4 regions of the Neobacillus sp. DZ-9 genome follow, and region 2 is predicted to be linked to each of the others. Evidence: predicted binding sites of a transcription regulator. Region 2 holds the regulator's gene; each other region holds the start of a gene.
The links. Region 2 encodes Rex, which represses fermentation and respiration genes when NADH is low (regulators of the CRP and FNR family bind a similar motif). Its sites were predicted from a motif close to TTGTGAAATATTTCACAA; they were not measured.

Region 1 (4,252 bases), on a different contig from region 2:
AAAAGGAATCGTAGTGATCAACTTCGCCTTCAACCACCTTCAGCTCACACGTCCCGCATCGGCCTACTCGGCAAGAATATGGAGCCTTGATCCCTGCTTCAAGCAGCGCATCCAACAGGGTCTTTTCTTTTAAAACCTTTACAGTCTTCCCGTTTGAAACTTGAGCCTGAAAACAATTAGCCTTTTTAGGCCGCGGTGGTGTAAACCGTTCGTAATGAACACTCGAACGCGGGTAACCATTTTGGAGGGCAAAGTCTGTAAAACTAGATATAAAGGCCTCAGGTCCGCAAAAATATACATGGCTTCCAATCTTATGTTCCAAAAGCGAATCAACACTAAGTCGCTCTGCCCCTACTCCCTGTGAAAAATAAAACTTACATTGCCGTGGGTAATTTTGCTGCAAAAAGTCGAAGAATGCACAAAGCTCCTTTGATTTTGCCGCGTAATGCAGTTCGAAGGAATCATCCAGGTCAGCTATCATTGATAAAAAGGGTGTGATGCCAATCCCTGCCGCATAAAAAACATGATGTTTTGCCTTGAAGCTCAATGGAAAATGATTTTTGGGATAACTAATACGCAGCCTGTCCCCGACTTTTACCTGGTGATGCCAATAAGAAGAACCGCCTGCTGAGATATCACTAAGATGAATGGCAATTTGGTAGAACAACCGATTATCTGGATGGCTTGTTAAGGAATAATGCCTCTCGAGTAAGCCAAAGCTACCCTCAATATATGTAGTGATATGGGATCCTCCGCTAAAAGCCGGCAGTTCCTCCCCATCGATATGGGCTAGTGTAAAGCTTTTTACATTCAGGGTCTCCTGATGAATTTCTTTTACCACTACAGGTATTGTTTTTTCCTTATCCATTCAATCCCCCCTCTAAAGTTTTGCCACATAGCCAAGATAGGCATTTTTCAGTGAAGAATAATGATCGGAAACCTCAAGCTGCAAATCACAATCATTGCAAACGCTTTCAAGATTTCCCTGCAAAATTACCTTTGAAATCCCATGGCACCTGCAGCAAAACACATTGACCAATCGCTCACCATAACCAATGTACTGTGCTTCTCCCTCTGAAAAGCCAGCCTCTTCAGTGAGCTTTTTCAGAGAATACAGTTTATCCCATTTCGCTGCAATGTATAGGTAACACCCCATCTTCTGCCTATTCAACCATTCAAAAAACGATTGTTCTTCGCTGTAGATCTCATAGGCTGCATTCTTTTCAATTGCCAAATCGATAACTGGTTGTAAAATCTCCATCCCGTTCTGATCCGCATAAAATAAATATTTTCTTTTTCCAGAAACAAACAAAGCTTTCTGCATCATAAAACTCCTCTGCTTTCCAGCCGGTCCTTCAAGTATTCGAGTACTTGATTCTTGAAACGAGAAAGGCCTTTATAATCCACAATATTATCTGGCAGCTCACAGAGAATATGGTAAAATTGCTCAGCCCATTCCGTTTTTGAAGCAAATTTTTCTAATGAAATAAGATGGGTATGAATGGTAAACAGGATGCCCTCTGATCGCGGCAAACGGAATAGTTTCTGTACCTCCACTCGTAAATGGACGAATTCTCCAGCGTTCTCCAATGTTACCTCTTTTCGGCCTTTTCCCCAAACATCAAAGGTTTCTAGTGAAGTATCGAGACGATTCCCGGCCATTAACGACCAGTTTTTCCGCCACCATGGATTTCCCGCTTCCAACTGCAACAAAAACTGCAGGATTCGCTCATCTAATCCTTCCTCCTTAAAGCCAGGAATCGGATGATGAATTTCTCTAAAGCTCATCCCTAAATCAAAGGCCAGTGACCAATTAGCGGGAAAGCATAATTGACCGGAATCTAAAAATAAATCCCCATCTCGCTGCATTATGAAAATCAGGTCTTCTTGCACATGTCTTCCAATAAAATCTAGCGGCTCATATGGTAATGTAGTTTCATCACCCAAAATAAAGCTATGCTTTTCTTGAAAAATTTTATTATGAAACGTCCATTCATCATTTTGTTTATCAAGTGAAAATTTATCTGGATAATAGGCTGCTAGATGACTCATTATCATTTCAAGGATTTCCCACTGTCCGCGAAGTGTATGAGGCAGTGACTGATAACATCGTTCAGGATGCTCTTTAAGAAGACCCCGCTTTAGGTTCATTTCATTTATGTAACTCGGTGTAATTTCGATGCCGCTTGGACAATCCAACGGGACGGAGTTGTTAGAGTATCGATACACTTCTCCCTTAAATGGATACGGAAATGTTTCTAAATCAACGGCTTGTTGCATAACATCCCTACTTTACAGAAAATTCTTTACTTTTATTTTAATAAAAACAAATGACCATGTTAATAAATTGTTCAAATCTTTTTTACGAAATTGTGAAAAAGTGAACAAATTACTCTCAATTCAAAATAAAAATGATATATTAACAGTGTAATCAATATATAAAACTTATTTTTAAAAGGAGTGTTTCAAATGTTAGTCAATTGGTTAAGAGAAAACAAAGTTGCCGCTGGTATTTTAACAGTTCTTCGCTTATATATCGGATATTCTTGGATCACAGCTGGATATCACAAATTAGCAGACGGGTTTGATGCTTCTGGATTTTTAAAAGGAGTAATTGCGAATCCAGTAAAAGGTCCTGATGGCAGTATCGTTTACGGCTGGTACGTCGACTTCTTAAAGCACTTCGCTTTACCAAACGTAGATATTTTCAATACACTCGTACCTGTTGGTGAATTTTTAGTAGGGCTTGGGCTTATTCTTGGCTGCTTAACTACTGCAGCAATGTTCTTTGGTTTAGTGATGAACTTCGCGTTCTTCTTAGCTGGTACTGTATCTCATATTCCAACTGACTTATTCATCGGTGCAATTATCTTATTTGCTGGCTTTAACGCAGGCCGCTTTGGTCTTGACCGCTGGATAATTCCATTTATTCGCAGAGCAGCATTCAAAGGTAATCGAACAGTTAACCATAATGCTTAGTTCAAAAAAAGCGCCTATGCAATCGGCTTTCTATCCGTGACATAGGCGCTTTTTATTAAGGCTATTTTCGCAAAGAGTGTTGTTTTTCGTAAAAGTTCATCAACCCGTATAACTAGATGCTTCGTGGTATCTTTTCGTAAGAACATTTGCGAAAATTGCCTACAAACTTAGTAAATGCACTTAATTAAGCCCCAAAAGTAACATAGTTTACGAAAAGAGCCTTTATTAATAACTATCTTCACTTTTTTCCAAATCTGCTCTATTTTCGAACCAATTTGTAACCTGTGTTAGGATAGCAAATACAACAAAGAAATTCATTGCCCAGACATTAATAAAAGGTGTTAGGCCGCCAAATTCAATCGTTTCATAGCCTTTTAACTTCATTATTATTAAGGATTCTACAAAAATAAGAATAAACCCAACCACACCTGCAATTCCCGCCCTAATCATTGAATTCCCTCCTAAATTTATTCTATATCAACATTTATTACGTTGGATTTTCAACAATTTTTTGAACAGCTTACTCTTATTATATTTCATTTTTTAATGAATCAAAACCTTAAAAATAAATGAAAAAGAGAAGCCGCCGCAGCTTCTCCCCTGAAACTTTAAATTATATTAATCAACATTTCTATCATTATTACCCAGGACCTTTATTAATAAATCTAATTTCTCATTTCTCTCCTGATCCAACTTTGTTTTTTCATTCATGAACTTAATTGTTCGTACAACAAAGTATATGCTAAAAACTAAAATCGCCAAATAAAGTAAAATAGGAATGATTGCAAAAAGACCAAATATATTGCCATTATTCATCATCAAAAAGCCCTCCAATTTTGTAAAACTATTCCATTATTATACATTAATTTCATAATCTTTTGTTACAAATGGGGACAATTTTGTAAGAGGTATTCCGTGAATTCCTAAGACTATTTAACCCAATGTTCAGGAATCATTAATGAATCAGGTAATTTTGTATGAATATCGCCTTTGGCCGAGTTAACTTGTGCTTGTGTTAAAAAGAAGCTTCCGGTTAAATTAGCACCGCTTAAATCCGCGTCTCTTAAGTCTGCACCAATAAAATCGATTCCTCTCATGTCGGCTTCCCTGAGATCGGCTGCAATGAGCAAGGCTCCTCTCAAGTTAGCACCTCTAAGGTCTGCACCTTTTAACTTTGCACCTAAAAAGTCTCGTCCCTTACTTATTTTTTTGTTCATCTTTTGAAAAACCTTTGATCGTACAAGTTCACTTGTGCGGAGAAGTAAATCATTAA
Region 2 (4,252 bases):
CAAAACCGCCGCTCGAATCGAAAGTTTCATATTCCACATCACCATTAACTACGATGCTTCCTTTAATCGTTGCTTGATCGCCGAAAAGTCTCTCGCCCACTTCGAGCAGCCCATAGATTTTTATTTTTTTCAATTGCGCCCGGCTGCCGACTGCCATCGTTCCCATGATTAGCGTTTCTTCTGCTTCGATATTTCCTTTAACCTCTGCCTCCCCCAAAATTTTTACTGAACCAGTTTTAACATTTTCGACCGCTTCACTCGTTCCATATACATTAAAAGAGGAACATTCCACATCATTTACAATCGTCCCTTCGCCTCTAATGCTGATTTTATCGTAACGGCCGCCAGGGTAACTTCCTGAACCATTGATAATCAAGTTTGCGTCTTTTTTCATTTCCCTTCCCCCCTTATGCCTTTCTGATATCATTCACGACAGCATTTTTATCCTGTGAAAATTCGTCTGTGTACTCAACCACACCAATCTGACAGTTCGGTCCTATTCTGACCTGATTGCCCCGCACCACTTTGGCAATCGTATTTTCCAGGTCAATTTTGTCCCCTTCAATTAACTCCGTTTCTAGTTGCACTTTGAAAATTGGCTTTAATAAAGCGCCAATGAACGACCCTTTATGCTGCCTTACTGTTATTGTTTGCCCGCCTATCTCTTTTGCTTTGCATTCCCCATAAATCTTTATATCAACTTGATCTGCGTTTAGGAGCCCGCCTATCGTGAAGCGGTATTCTCCTTTAAAATACTCAGCCTCGCAGTCCCCCCCAACTGAAAGCATGCCTCGAAGTTTAATCTCCTCACATTTTACGCTCCCGCCCACCGAAGCTTTCCCAGAAACCCTTAAATTTTTCACATTCAGGTTCTGCTCAAATTTCGCAGTCCCGTCAACGGTCAACTTTTGACTCTCGAATGTTCCTTTAAACTTGGCATTCCCGTTCACTTTGGCCATATCTGCTGTAACATTTCCATTGACCGTCCCTAAGCCATTACATTCAAATTCATGACATTCCACATCATTGTTGATCGTCCCTCTACCATTCAATGTAACTAGGTTAAATTGTCCGCCGTTTGAAGAACCTAAGCCATTAATGGCCAAATCTCCTCTATTTTTCAATTCCATAAGGATTCTCCTTTATAATAATTTCGACTTAATTTCTTCTAAACAGGTCATTAAGGAAACCTGCACGACAATCTTCGTTCCCCTCTCAAAACGGATCTCTTCCGCATTACTCAGTAAGAGACACGATGACACACCTAGTTTGCGGGTAATCAGGAGTTCACAGCTTTTTTGCTTAATCAGCGCGACATTGTCCTTTAGCACCTGAAGCAGCATTTTCCCTTCATCCAAATTGATCTCCCCTGACTGCAACAGCTTCTCTAAAACATAAACTTCAAGCATTCTGGAAAAGTTAAAATTTGGGCTGCCTTGCTCATTTTCTAGGTAAAAATTCATTACTGCATTTGAAACAATGTTACGTTTTATTAATTCATCCTTATCTAACTGCAAATCGCTTAGGCTAGGAGAAAACATGTCTGCTAGTTCATCTAACGATAAATCTTCCTTCATCGTTTGAATTTTATTGATTCTTTCTAGGATTTTTTCCTTTGGAAAGAAGGTTTCCTGGCCGGTAAACGTGGATTTCCTTACAAACCATTCCTCCGGTATGAGGTCTTTTCGCTTCCATCTATACAGCTGTCCATAGGATATTCCCGCCAGCTCTAATAATTCCTTTTTCGAAATTAACTCCTCGCTCATGATTAAAACCCCTTTCTGTATATTAATGTAACATAACACTGTTACGTTGTAAAGATTCAAATAATTTGTCCTAAAAAAAGGGCCTTCCGCAAAATCTTGCGAAAAGCCCTTAACATTTTATTCCTCGATCTCATCTGATGGATTTGGATAATGCTTTAAAAAGTAAACCAGAGATTGCAGCTCGACAGCTAAATCAATGTGATGAACACGAATCGAGGAAGGAACATTTAATCTTGCCGGTGTGAAATTTAATATCCCTTTCACATTTGCCTTTGCAAGCCGGTCTGTAATCATTTGGGCGACCTGTGCAGGTACGGTTAAAATCGCCACTGATATTTGATGTTCGGTGATGACTCTCTCCAGCTCATCCAAATGATAAACCGGTACCTCGCGAATCGTCGTTCCCATTTTTCCAGGATCGACATCAAAAGCACATTCAATTTTCGTATTATTATTTTTCAAAAAATTATAGTTTAAAAAGGCTGTACCAAGGTTCCCCACCCCAATTAAGGCAACCTTTGTCAGTTCATCCTGGTCCAATGTTTTGCGGAAGAAGGTTAATAAGTAATTCACATTGTATCCATAGCCTTTTTTCCCTAAGGCTCCAAAATAGGAAAAATCCCTTCGGATTGTCGCCGAATCAACCTTAACCGCTTCACTTAATTCTGCTGATGAAACTCTTTGCTTGCCGGAAGAATGCAGGTTTTTTAAAAATCGATAATAAAGGGGCAGCCGTTTAGCTGTCGCCTGTGGTATTTTCATCGTTTCGTTACTCATAATCTCCCACACCCCATATAAATAGTTTTGTTAAACTAGTTCTGTTCTCTTATAATCTCCATTTTTACCGCCCGTTTTCTCTACTAAATAGGTCGGTCCGATGACCATGCCTTTATCAACAGCTTTACACATATCATAAACAGTTAATGCACAGGCAGACGCTGCTGTTAACGCTTCCATTTCTACACCTGTATTTCCTTTTGTTTTAACAGAAGCAGCTATATATAATTGATAGTTATCTCCGGCCTGTTCCCAAGAGAAAGAGATATTCACTCCCGTTAATGGAATAGGATGGCACATTGGAATGAGATCCCATGTCTTTTTCGCGGCCATCACGGCGGCAACCTGCGCTACAGCTAAGACATCGCCTTTTTTCATTTCATGATTCGTTATTTTTTCAAAAATTTCTCTGCTGACTGTAATGCTTGAATGAGCCAGAGCTGTGCGCGCCGTTTCTGGTTTATCACTGACGTCAACCATCTTTGCTCTGCCTTCTTCATTAAAATGAGTGAATTCTGCCATATAAACAATCCTCCGATTAAATCATACACTATTTTTCTTTTTATGTCTGTGAAACTTTGAACTATCGGTACATTTTTTTGTCCATTAGGTATTCTCATCTAGCGAACTGACATGCTTTATTGCCGGACCATTGGGAATACGGTAAACTATTGAGTAGTATAGAGGTGAATTTTATGATTTTATTACAGGTTAATCAACTACAAAAATATTATGGTGCTGACCTAATTTTATCGAATATAAAGCTGGAATTACAATCAAGAGACCGCGTTGCTCTTGTTGGCCGCAATGGTGCGGGCAAATCGACGTTACTGAAAATCATTGCCGGTCATCTGTCACATGATGGCGGGGAAATTATTAAACCGAAAGATGTGACCATCGGATATTTGGCACAGAATACGGGATTAGAATCCAATTTGTCTATCTGGGAAGAAATGCTGACTGTTTTTGAGGAACTTCGTCAGATGGAGAGATCGCTTCGCACGCTTGAAGAACAAATGGCTGATCCTACAATTTTCGAAGACTCAAGCCGGTACGAAAGAATTTTAAAAGAGTATGACGGGCTTCAAGTGAAATTTAAAGAGCAGGGCGGCTACCAATTCGAGGCGGATATTCGCTCTGTGCTTCATGGATTAAATTTTCATGATTCTAATGTGATGATTGCCAGTTTAAGCGGCGGTCAAAAAACCCGGCTTGCTTTAGGGAAACTGCTATTAACCAAACCTGACATTTTAATCTTGGACGAGCCGACCAACCACTTGGATATCGATACTCTCTCATGGCTGGAGCAATATCTCCAGGGTTATAATGGTGCAATATTAATTGTCTCCCACGACCGCTATTTTTTAGATAAAGTCGTCACGCAGGTGTATGAGGTTTCCCGGAAGCAGATTCAGCGGTTTACGGGCAATTACAGCTCATATCTAGATCAGAAAGCGGCTAATTATGAGCGTGACATGAAACTTTTTGAAAAGCAGCAGCAAGAAATTGCGAACCTCCAAGACTTTATTCAGCGTAATTTAGCCCGTGCCTCAACAACCAAACGAGCGCAAAGCCGGCGGAAAAAGCTTGAGAAAATGGAGGTCATGGATCGTCCATTAGGGGATGAAAAGTCTGCTTCGTTCTCATTTGAAATTGAGCGGCAGAGTGGTAATGATGTTCTTATGGTAGATTCGCTTGCCGTTGGATAC
Region 3 (4,252 bases), on a different contig from region 2:
TTCTAGCTGCATAAGGGATGTCTTCTCCCATTTCAATTCGTCCACTTGGAAAATTCCATTTATTTATTACATTTTGTTTATTTTCTTTAATCATTAAAACTTCTTCCTCTTTAATTATTGAAACACTTACAACTAAAACAATCGGTTTTTCAGCCATTTTTTCTCCTCTCTAATTATTTATAATGTTCATTCCCAACTACTTTTTCGCTTCCGATTATCCATTTTCCTTCTTCAACAAACCTGCCCCGTTAGCTAAAAAAAGCCACCAAAATGGCTGCTGGAACTTTAACTCTAGCACCCGTTAGCTTAAGTGAAAAACTTCGCAATCTTTTTTTACCTTAACAAAATCTAATCGCTTAATGTGTAGGGGGATATCAAAAAGACATCTTCTTACTAAAGAAAAGCGCCCTATAATTGAATAGGGGTAAATCTTTATTATCTAACTAAAAGTAACGGTAGAAAAATCACAATTCAAAAAAAGCTGACTCCAATAACCTTCAAATCGACTTTGGACTCAGCTTTTTTATTTATTTTGATTCCTCTTAAACTCTATTTCCATCCCCATTTTTGAAAGATTTGATGAGAGGACTCAGTTTTTAAATAATCTACGAATCTTTGGGAGTCTTTTTTATTATCTGAAGTGCCTGTAAGACCAATTGGGGTTCCCCTATAAAGCTTTTCTGTATCTGGCAGTTCAACTAATTCGGTAACATCCTTAAGCCTGAAATGCCAAGATTCGTATGTAATCCACGCATCTAGCTTCGAATTGGATTTCCATAGCTCAATCGCTTCTGCGCTGGTTTTCACAGAAATATCAATATTTTGGCTAATTCCTTCTATTACTCCCTTTCTGCCCGCTAAGTCTTCCCATAAACCAAGCTGTCCAGCACCATTTACATCAACAATTTTCACACCGCTTTTCGTTAAATCATCAAGAGAATAAATCTCCTTCGGATTACCTTTACGTACCAAAATACCTGCTGCTCGAGGGTATAATTCTGTAAGTGATTTTTCATTTATCATCCCAGGATTGTTAAACATAAAGCTGCGAAGCATATACTCAGATCCTCCATAAATGATGTCTGCATCCTGTTTCGCTTTGTCAATCCAATTCGATTCAGGTCCAGCCGTCACAATAACTTTTATTCCCGTTTCAGCCATGAATTTTTCTGCAGCTTCCTTCATTGGTCCCAGTGGTCCACCTGGGCCATACACTCTGATCACTCCATCGTTCTTTGTAGATTTATATTGCTGTTGTGACTCTGATGAATGATTCATGTTCGCGTATACCGATACTCCTGCTGCCGTGAACAAGAGTAAAAAGAGTGTACCAATTAACAAAGTTTTTTTCATCCTCAATGCCTCCATTTGTTTATGTTTTCACCTAAGGAAACGAATAGAGGAATAAAATGGTTTGATAAAAAAACAAAAATTATTTTGTTTAAATGAGAATTGCTCTTAATAAATTATAAAGGCGTTGGCACTATAAGGAAAAAGCGATACCCTTGTTAAAGTATCCCGCCCGATTATGGAAGATATGAATTAATCATTACTCCTCACCGTAGTTTAACACTATAATGTCTCATTGATTTTGGTATTCCTTTTAGCTCAAGTACTCCACTATAGATTAAATGCCGAATTCTATACTCTAAAAAGAAAGCATTAATCCATTCGTTTGTCCATGATAGGACTTCTCCAATCACCATTCCAACCTTGATACTTACTTTAAGTGTAATATTTCACAAAGTTCGTAAAGAAAAATTAATAAAAACAATCCTATTCAATTATTAATAATGGTACTTTTTGGATGTTATACTTGAGGTTAATTACTATTTAATAATGAAGGGAGATTTACGTATGGAGGTAAGATTTACAGTAAGCAAATGGGATGAAAAGCCAGTAGATAACACTAGAAAAGAATTTCCTATTAATATTGCCCATGTTGAATATGATATTGAGGGTGAATTAACAGGAAAAGCTTTTGTTGAATATTTATTATTTTATATCGACTCTACTATAGATGATGGTCACTTGGCCACTTCTAAAATTTCCGGATTTCTGTATTTCGAAGGAACTTACAAGGGAAAACAGGGGACATTTACGGCTATAGAGCAAGGAATATTTGATAAAGGAAATCTAGATTCTCCAGCAACAATCATCAAAGCTACCGGTGACTTAGAAAGCTTAAAAGGGTCTTATAATTATAAGTTTACAGGCGAAACCAGTAAGATGATTCTAGACTTTAAATTCTAACAAAACAGTAAAAAGGGCATCTCTGTACTACCAGAAATGTCCTTTTCTTCAAACGAGCTTCCTCAACTTTCCTGCCCTTTAGTGCAATAAGAAAAAAATAGTTACCGCAGCAACCCAATCATTAACTCTAGCTACCCGTTAGTTTAAGTACAATTATTCACATTCACTGGACAACAATTGGGTGCTGAACACCTACATCTGTTATATAATTAGCAGTTTATTATGTAGTTGAACTTCAAATAGGTATAAAGGCTAAAGGTAAATAGAGGGATTTACTTCTCTCAATCATCTTTTATAATACATAGAAAGAGTTTGGGTAACTTGGTTAATATAGTATTTATCTTCGATATGCCCTAATCAATATTATTCGAACTAGTCATAAAATGATCGTGTAAACAATATTGCACAAAAAGTGTGGTTCTCTAAATACAATAAAGAATAGGCGTCAATAATTCGGTATGAGTGATATTGGACAGTTTAAATCACTCTTAAAATGAAAGGGATATTAGTTTGAAGGAATTTACAATTTGCTATACGTTGGATAATAATATAATCACAGAAAAAATAATAAAAGAATCAGATGTTAAAAAAGAAGATGTTGAAAAAGAAATAAATGAGAAGATGGATTGTTACAAATACCTTATCGTGAGAAATGACAAAGATTATTTTATCATTAATTCATTATCGGTTCGTTTTGTACAGATAATGAAGGAAAAGATATTAGTCAAATAAAATTTTAATAAATCGTGTACTATTAATTAAATAAGCCAAAAATTGATTTTCCTTTTTGTACTAACCTGCCCCTATAGTTGAACAAGAAAAAGGAGCTGCCGCCGCAATTCCTTCTTCAACTCAAGCACCCGTTAACTTTAAGTGAATTGATTCACAATCTTACTGGGAATTTACCTAAAAAAGCTGAATTAGCTTAATAAAAAAAGGACTCCCTTTTTGGGAATCCAATTCATTCAGTACCACTTTGGTTAAAGTCTAATCTTCTCGGTTCGTAGCACTGTCATTAGCCTCATTGGCACCTTCGCCGACTTTGTTACCCATCGCTCCTCCTGCAACAGCTCCTGCAACGGTACCAAGTGGACCAAGAACAGAACCCAAAGCAGCTCCAGCGACAGCACCGACACCAGTTCCTACCGCTTCGCCAGCATCATTATCGACACGGTTACGTTCGTTTTTATCAGCCACTCATCTCACTCCTTATTTAGAATAGGCAAGTGCTTGTCAGCACAATACCGTTACATATTTTGCCCTATAAGGACAGATTTACGCGAATTTTAAATCTGTCCTTTAAACTTTGCAATTTTCACTATCCTTCACGTTGTACAATAAGAAAAGCTGCCATAATGACAGTTAGGTCTTAAACTATAGCCCCCCGTTAACAAGGTCCATTCAATTTATTACACTATTTCGTCGAAAGGCACCACAATAGCCCGTACAAAATAAGTGACAAATGAATATAGTTTATTAATAAAGTTTTTCTCCTTGACTCTAGGTGCCCTTTTGGGTACCTGTTTCATTTTGTTTAAACAAAGTGGCATTATCTTTCTCATTAAGAATATCTTCTTCAGCATAAAAATGTTAAAATAGCCTAACTACATTTCCTCTATATCTGAATACGATATTACATATAAATTATTTGTCCATTTTCAATAGACTTCTCATCCTACCTGAGAGGTCTATGCTCATTTTTATAAGTCTTTACGAACTGTTTGACCTTTAATTATTTGCGTGGTCTTTTTCATGCGTTCTTCAACTGACCTGCCCCGTTACTTCAATAAAAAAGCCACCTAATGGCAGCTGGATCTTCAACTCTAGCACCCTATAGTTTAAGTACATTATTTCACAAACTTTTTAAGGGGTTCAAATTGAGCCTCTTAATTCACATTTTATAAAATGTTATGATAGAAATAAAGTGTTTTTAATCGCAACCTATGATTAAAGTATGATTACCAATCTCTATTTCAAAAGTGCCATCGTAATAAGTCAT
Region 4 (4,252 bases), on a different contig from region 2:
AGTTGTTAATTCAATCCGGCCTTTCCGCATCGTGAATAGCCAGTTAAACATTTTAACACCAGTTGGAATGGCGATCATCATCGTCGTAATGGAGAAGACTGAGTTTACTCCAGGTCCGGCACCCATGGTAAAGAAATGGTGAACCCAAACTAGCATACTTAAAAACGCAATACCAACGATTGAAAATACCATTGAATTATATCCAAACAACCTTTTACGTGAGAAGGTTGAGATAACCTCTGAGAACATCCCGAAAGCAGGGAGTACAACGATATATACTTCTGGGTGACCCCATAGCCAGAACAGGTTCGCCCACATCATATCCATTCCGCCGCCTGAGATCGTAAAGAAATGGGTACCGAAAATACGGTCAAAGGTCATCAATGCAAGAGCAACGGTAAAGATAGGGAATGATGCGACGATAATGACCGAAGCAATGAATGATGTCCAGGTGAACATTGGCATTCTCATTAATGTCATGCCTTTTGTACGCATTTTTAAAACTGTGACGATGAAGTTAATTCCCGTCATCAATGTCCCAATTCCGGCAATTTGCAGGGCAACCGCATAATAGTTATTTCCGATACCAGGCGTAAATTCTTTACCGGCAAGAGGGAAGTAAGCCGTCCAGCCAGCATCTGGAGATCCACCGACAACGAAAGAAATATTAAACAGCATCGCACCGCTGAAGAACAGCCAAAAGCTTAAGGCGTTCAATTGTGGGAAGGCAACGTCACGAGCTCCAATTTGCAGCGGAACGACCACGTTCATTAAACCAATTAACAATGGCATTGCTGCGAACAAAATCATGATAACGCCATGAGTTGTAAAGATTTCATTATAGTGCTGTGCATCTAAAAATTTCATTTCAGGACGCGAGGTTTGCGCCTTCATTAACAGACCATCTACACCTCCGCGGAAGAACATCAATACACCTGAAAGGATGTACATTATCCCAATCCGCTTATGATCAACGGTTGTCAGCCATTCTCGCCACAGCCATTTCCATTTTTTTAAATAGGTTATACCGGCAACTATACCAACCATCGTTAGTACTATAGCAATCTGTGAACCTAGGATTAATGGGTTTCCTACGATGAAAAAGTCATGCCAATTAATTCCCATTGTGTTCACCTCCGTTAGAATCATTCATTTCCGTGTTGTTTTCTTCATCTTTAAAAATCTTACCTTGAACTCCGTGAACCTTGTATAACTCAGGATTTGTATAAGTTTTGGAATTCATTTTCCCATGGTCGACCCATGCTAAGTGGGTGCCAGTAAATGTTTCACGTCCTAAGTGAGTTGGTTTTAAAAGCTCATTGTATTTTTTCTCTGTTAGCTTAGGAGCGTTTGCTTTTACCTCTTTAACCCATTTTTCAAAGTCTTTAGAGGATTTAGCTTCCACAGTGAATTCCATATCGGCATATCCCTTGCCGTTAAAGTTCGTATTTCTTCCTAAAAATTCACCAGGATTATCTGCTGTCAAATAAAGCTGTGTTTCCATTTTGTTCATCGTATATTTTTGACCGCCAAGTGCAGGAACCCAAAAGGATTGCATTGTACCAGCAGAGGTTAATTTAAACTTAACCGGTGTACCAGCCGGAATGTTAACATAGTTCACCGTTTCAATGCCTTGCTCAGGATAGCTAAAGATCCATTTCCAGTCAGCTGAAGTGACATTGATGGTAATTGGTTTTTTATCTTCATAGCCTGCAGGCACTTTTTCTAGTTTATAAATGGTATTTACAGTAGGGATTGTTAAAGCAATAACTATCAAAATCGGGATCGCTGTCCAAATGATCTCTAATTTAGTACTGCCGTGCTCTTCAGGCGGTACGTAGTCTTTATTCTTTGGTGTAGCACGGTACTTCCAAACAATATACCCAAATAATCCAAAAACAACGACAACGACAATTAGCATAAATACGAGTGACCAGTTTATCAAACCAAGAATGTCTCTGGCAGCAGGACCTTTTGGGTCAAATACCACCATTTTGTTGCAGCCACTTAAAAATAAGACAGGCAGGAAAGCCAGCAGGGGGATTAAATAGCCCTTTTTAAACATTTTAAAGCTCCTCTCAGGCAAATTGTTCATTTTTTCACAATCCTTACGTGAATTCATTCACAAACTTCAATAGGATAACTCCATTTTGAAAAAAATACAAGCATAAAATCCAATTAAACTAATTATTATTTTAGATTAATTTTCGGATTAAGTTTCCTCTTTCACAATATTACCAAGATGTCTATGATGATAATATAGGTTTTTGAAAAAAGTTGTGACAAATTTGTTAAGGATTTAAAATGCTAATCATGGAATAGTTTGGAAATATAAATCCACAGCCTTAATCATTGTTGAAAAATGGCTTAAAATTGTCTATTTTAGAATAATAATGAGATAATATTAATACTACATAGAAAGAGGAGACAGGTACGATGAACGTCAAAATTAATCGAATTGCAGCTAAAGCATTGAAAAAAATGATGGATGTGGAGGAAGCGGAAGGAAAGATGTTCCGCGTTTATGTCACTAGTATTCATGGGGATCATGCGCATTATGATTTAATGCTTGATACGCCAACTGAAAATGATGAAGTTGTAAAAACCGATAAGGATATTGATTTTATTCTCGATAAAAACGATGAGTACTTGGATGGTGTTTGGATTCAATACTTCCAAGTGCCAAAAGAGGAATGGGTCATTACCAATCCATCAAAAGGCAGCCATCACCATCATCATTAAAAAAAATTGCCTTGTGCTAAACCAATTATTACAAGTAATGAGGTCTTAATTAAGGACATTTTGAATGGAAACAAGATCAATTTTGTCCTTAAGAGGCCTTATTGAGGACATTTTGGAGGGAAACAAAGCCAATTTTGTCCTTAAGATATCTTAAATTCATCCCACCAAGAAATGCTCACCTAAAACAAATCCCCCAAAAAACACATTTAGTCTTATTTTCAAAAATCTTGAAATTGTTCATAATTTTTTCAAATAATCCTATTATTGCTACTTTTGAACTAAGGAGAATGGTATGATTCGGCGTTTCTTTTCTTATTATTTACCCCACAAAAGGCTATTTATTTTAGATTTTAGCAGTGCAGTGGTGGTTGCGGTATTAGAATTAGCATTTCCGCTCGCAGTAAAGTGGTTTATTGACGTACTGCTGCCTGGAGGTGATTGGCCAACCATTGTTTCGGTAAGCATTGGATTATTCCTGCTTTACTTAATAAGTACATTTCTGCAATTTGTCGTAAATTATTGGGGGCATAAACTAGGGATTAATATTGAAACGGATATGAGACAAGAACTGTTTGAGCATGTACAGAAGCAGTCATTTCGCTTTTTTGACAATACCAAAACAGGACATTTAATGAGCCGGATAACAAATGACTTATTTGATCTGGGCGAACTTGCCCATCACGGGCCTGAAGATGTCTTTATTGCGGTTATGACGTTCATCGGGGCATTCTGGATAATGCTTACCATAAACGTAAAACTGGCCCTCGTTTCAATTTTAGTTCTTCCATTATTAATCTTACTTGTGGTCGTTTGTAATTTGAAAATGAACAAGGCGTGGGGGCAAATGTATTCAAGCATAGCTGATGTGAATGCTCGCGTCGAGGATAGCGTTTCTGGAAGCCGTGTCGTTCAATCGTTTACAAATGAAGAATTTGAGATTGCTAGATTTAGAAAAAATAATCAACGATACCGCGCTGCTAAGCTTGGGGGATATCGAGTTATGTCCTTCAGTTTATCAGGCATTTACATGATGACAAGACTAATTACGATTATCGTTTTAGTTTACGGTGCATGGTTAAGCTTTTCAGGACAGCTTTCCTACGGGGAACTGGTCGGATTTGTACTCTATGTCAATGTCCTCTTTAAACCGATTGATAAAATTAGCGCAATAATGGAACTGTACCCAAAAGGAATGGCTGGATTTAAACGGTTTATTGAGTTAATCGATGAAAAGCCGGATGTAAAAGATACAGAAGAAGCCGTTAAAGTTTCTGAACTTAATGGCAATATTACCTTTCATGAGGTTACATTTCGTTATGACATGCAAAAAACCGTTCTTGAAAATATAAATCTAAATATATGTGCTGGCGAGACCGTAGCCTTTGTCGGTCCATCTGGCGCAGGGAAAACAACAATTTGCTCGCTGATTCCCAGATTTTATGATGTTAACAGCGGCGCTATTTTCATCGATGGACTTGATATTCGAAATATGACAAAAAAATCATTGCGG

Region 1: a site for Rex is predicted at 2,371-2,388, ahead of AC59HZ_RS14360 (DoxX family membrane protein). Genes of this name have one in related genera too.
Region 3: a site for Rex is predicted at 1,728-1,745, ahead of AC59HZ_RS30890 (DUF3224 domain-containing protein). Genes of this name have one in related genera too.
Region 4: a site for Rex is predicted at 2,111-2,128, ahead of qoxA (cytochrome aa3 quinol oxidase subunit II). Genes of this name have one in related genera too.

What each region holds. Positions count from the first base shown of each region.
Region 1 covers NZ_JCAIOL010000004.1:522,280-526,531, reverse strand. The annotation lists gene AC59HZ_RS14375 (PDR/VanB family oxidoreductase) at 1-868, opposite strand, end outside; gene AC59HZ_RS14370 (hypothetical protein) at 881-1,327, opposite strand; gene AC59HZ_RS14365 (heme-dependent oxidative N-demethylase family protein) at 1,324-2,280, opposite strand; gene AC59HZ_RS14360 (DoxX family membrane protein) at 2,470-2,979, shown strand; gene AC59HZ_RS14355 (hypothetical protein) at 2,994-3,125, opposite strand; gene AC59HZ_RS14350 (hypothetical protein) at 3,205-3,429, opposite strand; gene AC59HZ_RS14345 (hypothetical protein) at 3,598-3,798, opposite strand; gene AC59HZ_RS14340 (pentapeptide repeat-containing protein) at 3,909-4,252, opposite strand, start outside.
Region 2 covers NZ_JCAIOL010000021.1:4,931-9,182, reverse strand. The annotation lists gene AC59HZ_RS29985 (cytoplasmic protein) at 1-394, opposite strand, end outside; gene AC59HZ_RS29980 (polymer-forming cytoskeletal protein) at 408-1,130, opposite strand; gene AC59HZ_RS29975 (YhbD family protein) at 1,143-1,766, opposite strand; gene AC59HZ_RS29970 (redox-sensing transcriptional repressor Rex) at 1,884-2,543, opposite strand; gene moaC (cyclic pyranopterin monophosphate synthase MoaC) at 2,574-3,065, opposite strand; gene AC59HZ_RS29960 (ABC-F family ATP-binding cassette domain-containing protein) at 3,239-4,252, shown strand, end outside.
Region 3 covers NZ_JCAIOL010000030.1:7,821-12,072, forward strand. The annotation lists gene AC59HZ_RS30875 (NUDIX hydrolase) at 1-157, opposite strand, end outside; gene AC59HZ_RS30880 (extracellular solute-binding protein) at 550-1,353, opposite strand; gene AC59HZ_RS30885 (DUF3658 domain-containing protein) at 1,557-1,706, opposite strand; gene AC59HZ_RS30890 (DUF3224 domain-containing protein) at 1,858-2,253, shown strand; gene AC59HZ_RS30895 (hypothetical protein) at 2,791-2,985, shown strand; gene AC59HZ_RS30900 (glycine zipper domain-containing protein) at 3,241-3,450, opposite strand.
Region 4 covers NZ_JCAIOL010000003.1:319,194-323,445, reverse strand. The annotation lists gene qoxB (cytochrome aa3 quinol oxidase subunit I) at 1-1,125, opposite strand, end outside; gene qoxA (cytochrome aa3 quinol oxidase subunit II) at 1,115-2,065, opposite strand; gene AC59HZ_RS10010 (iron-sulfur cluster assembly accessory protein) at 2,437-2,742, shown strand; gene AC59HZ_RS10005 (ABC transporter ATP-binding protein) at 3,035-4,252, shown strand, end outside.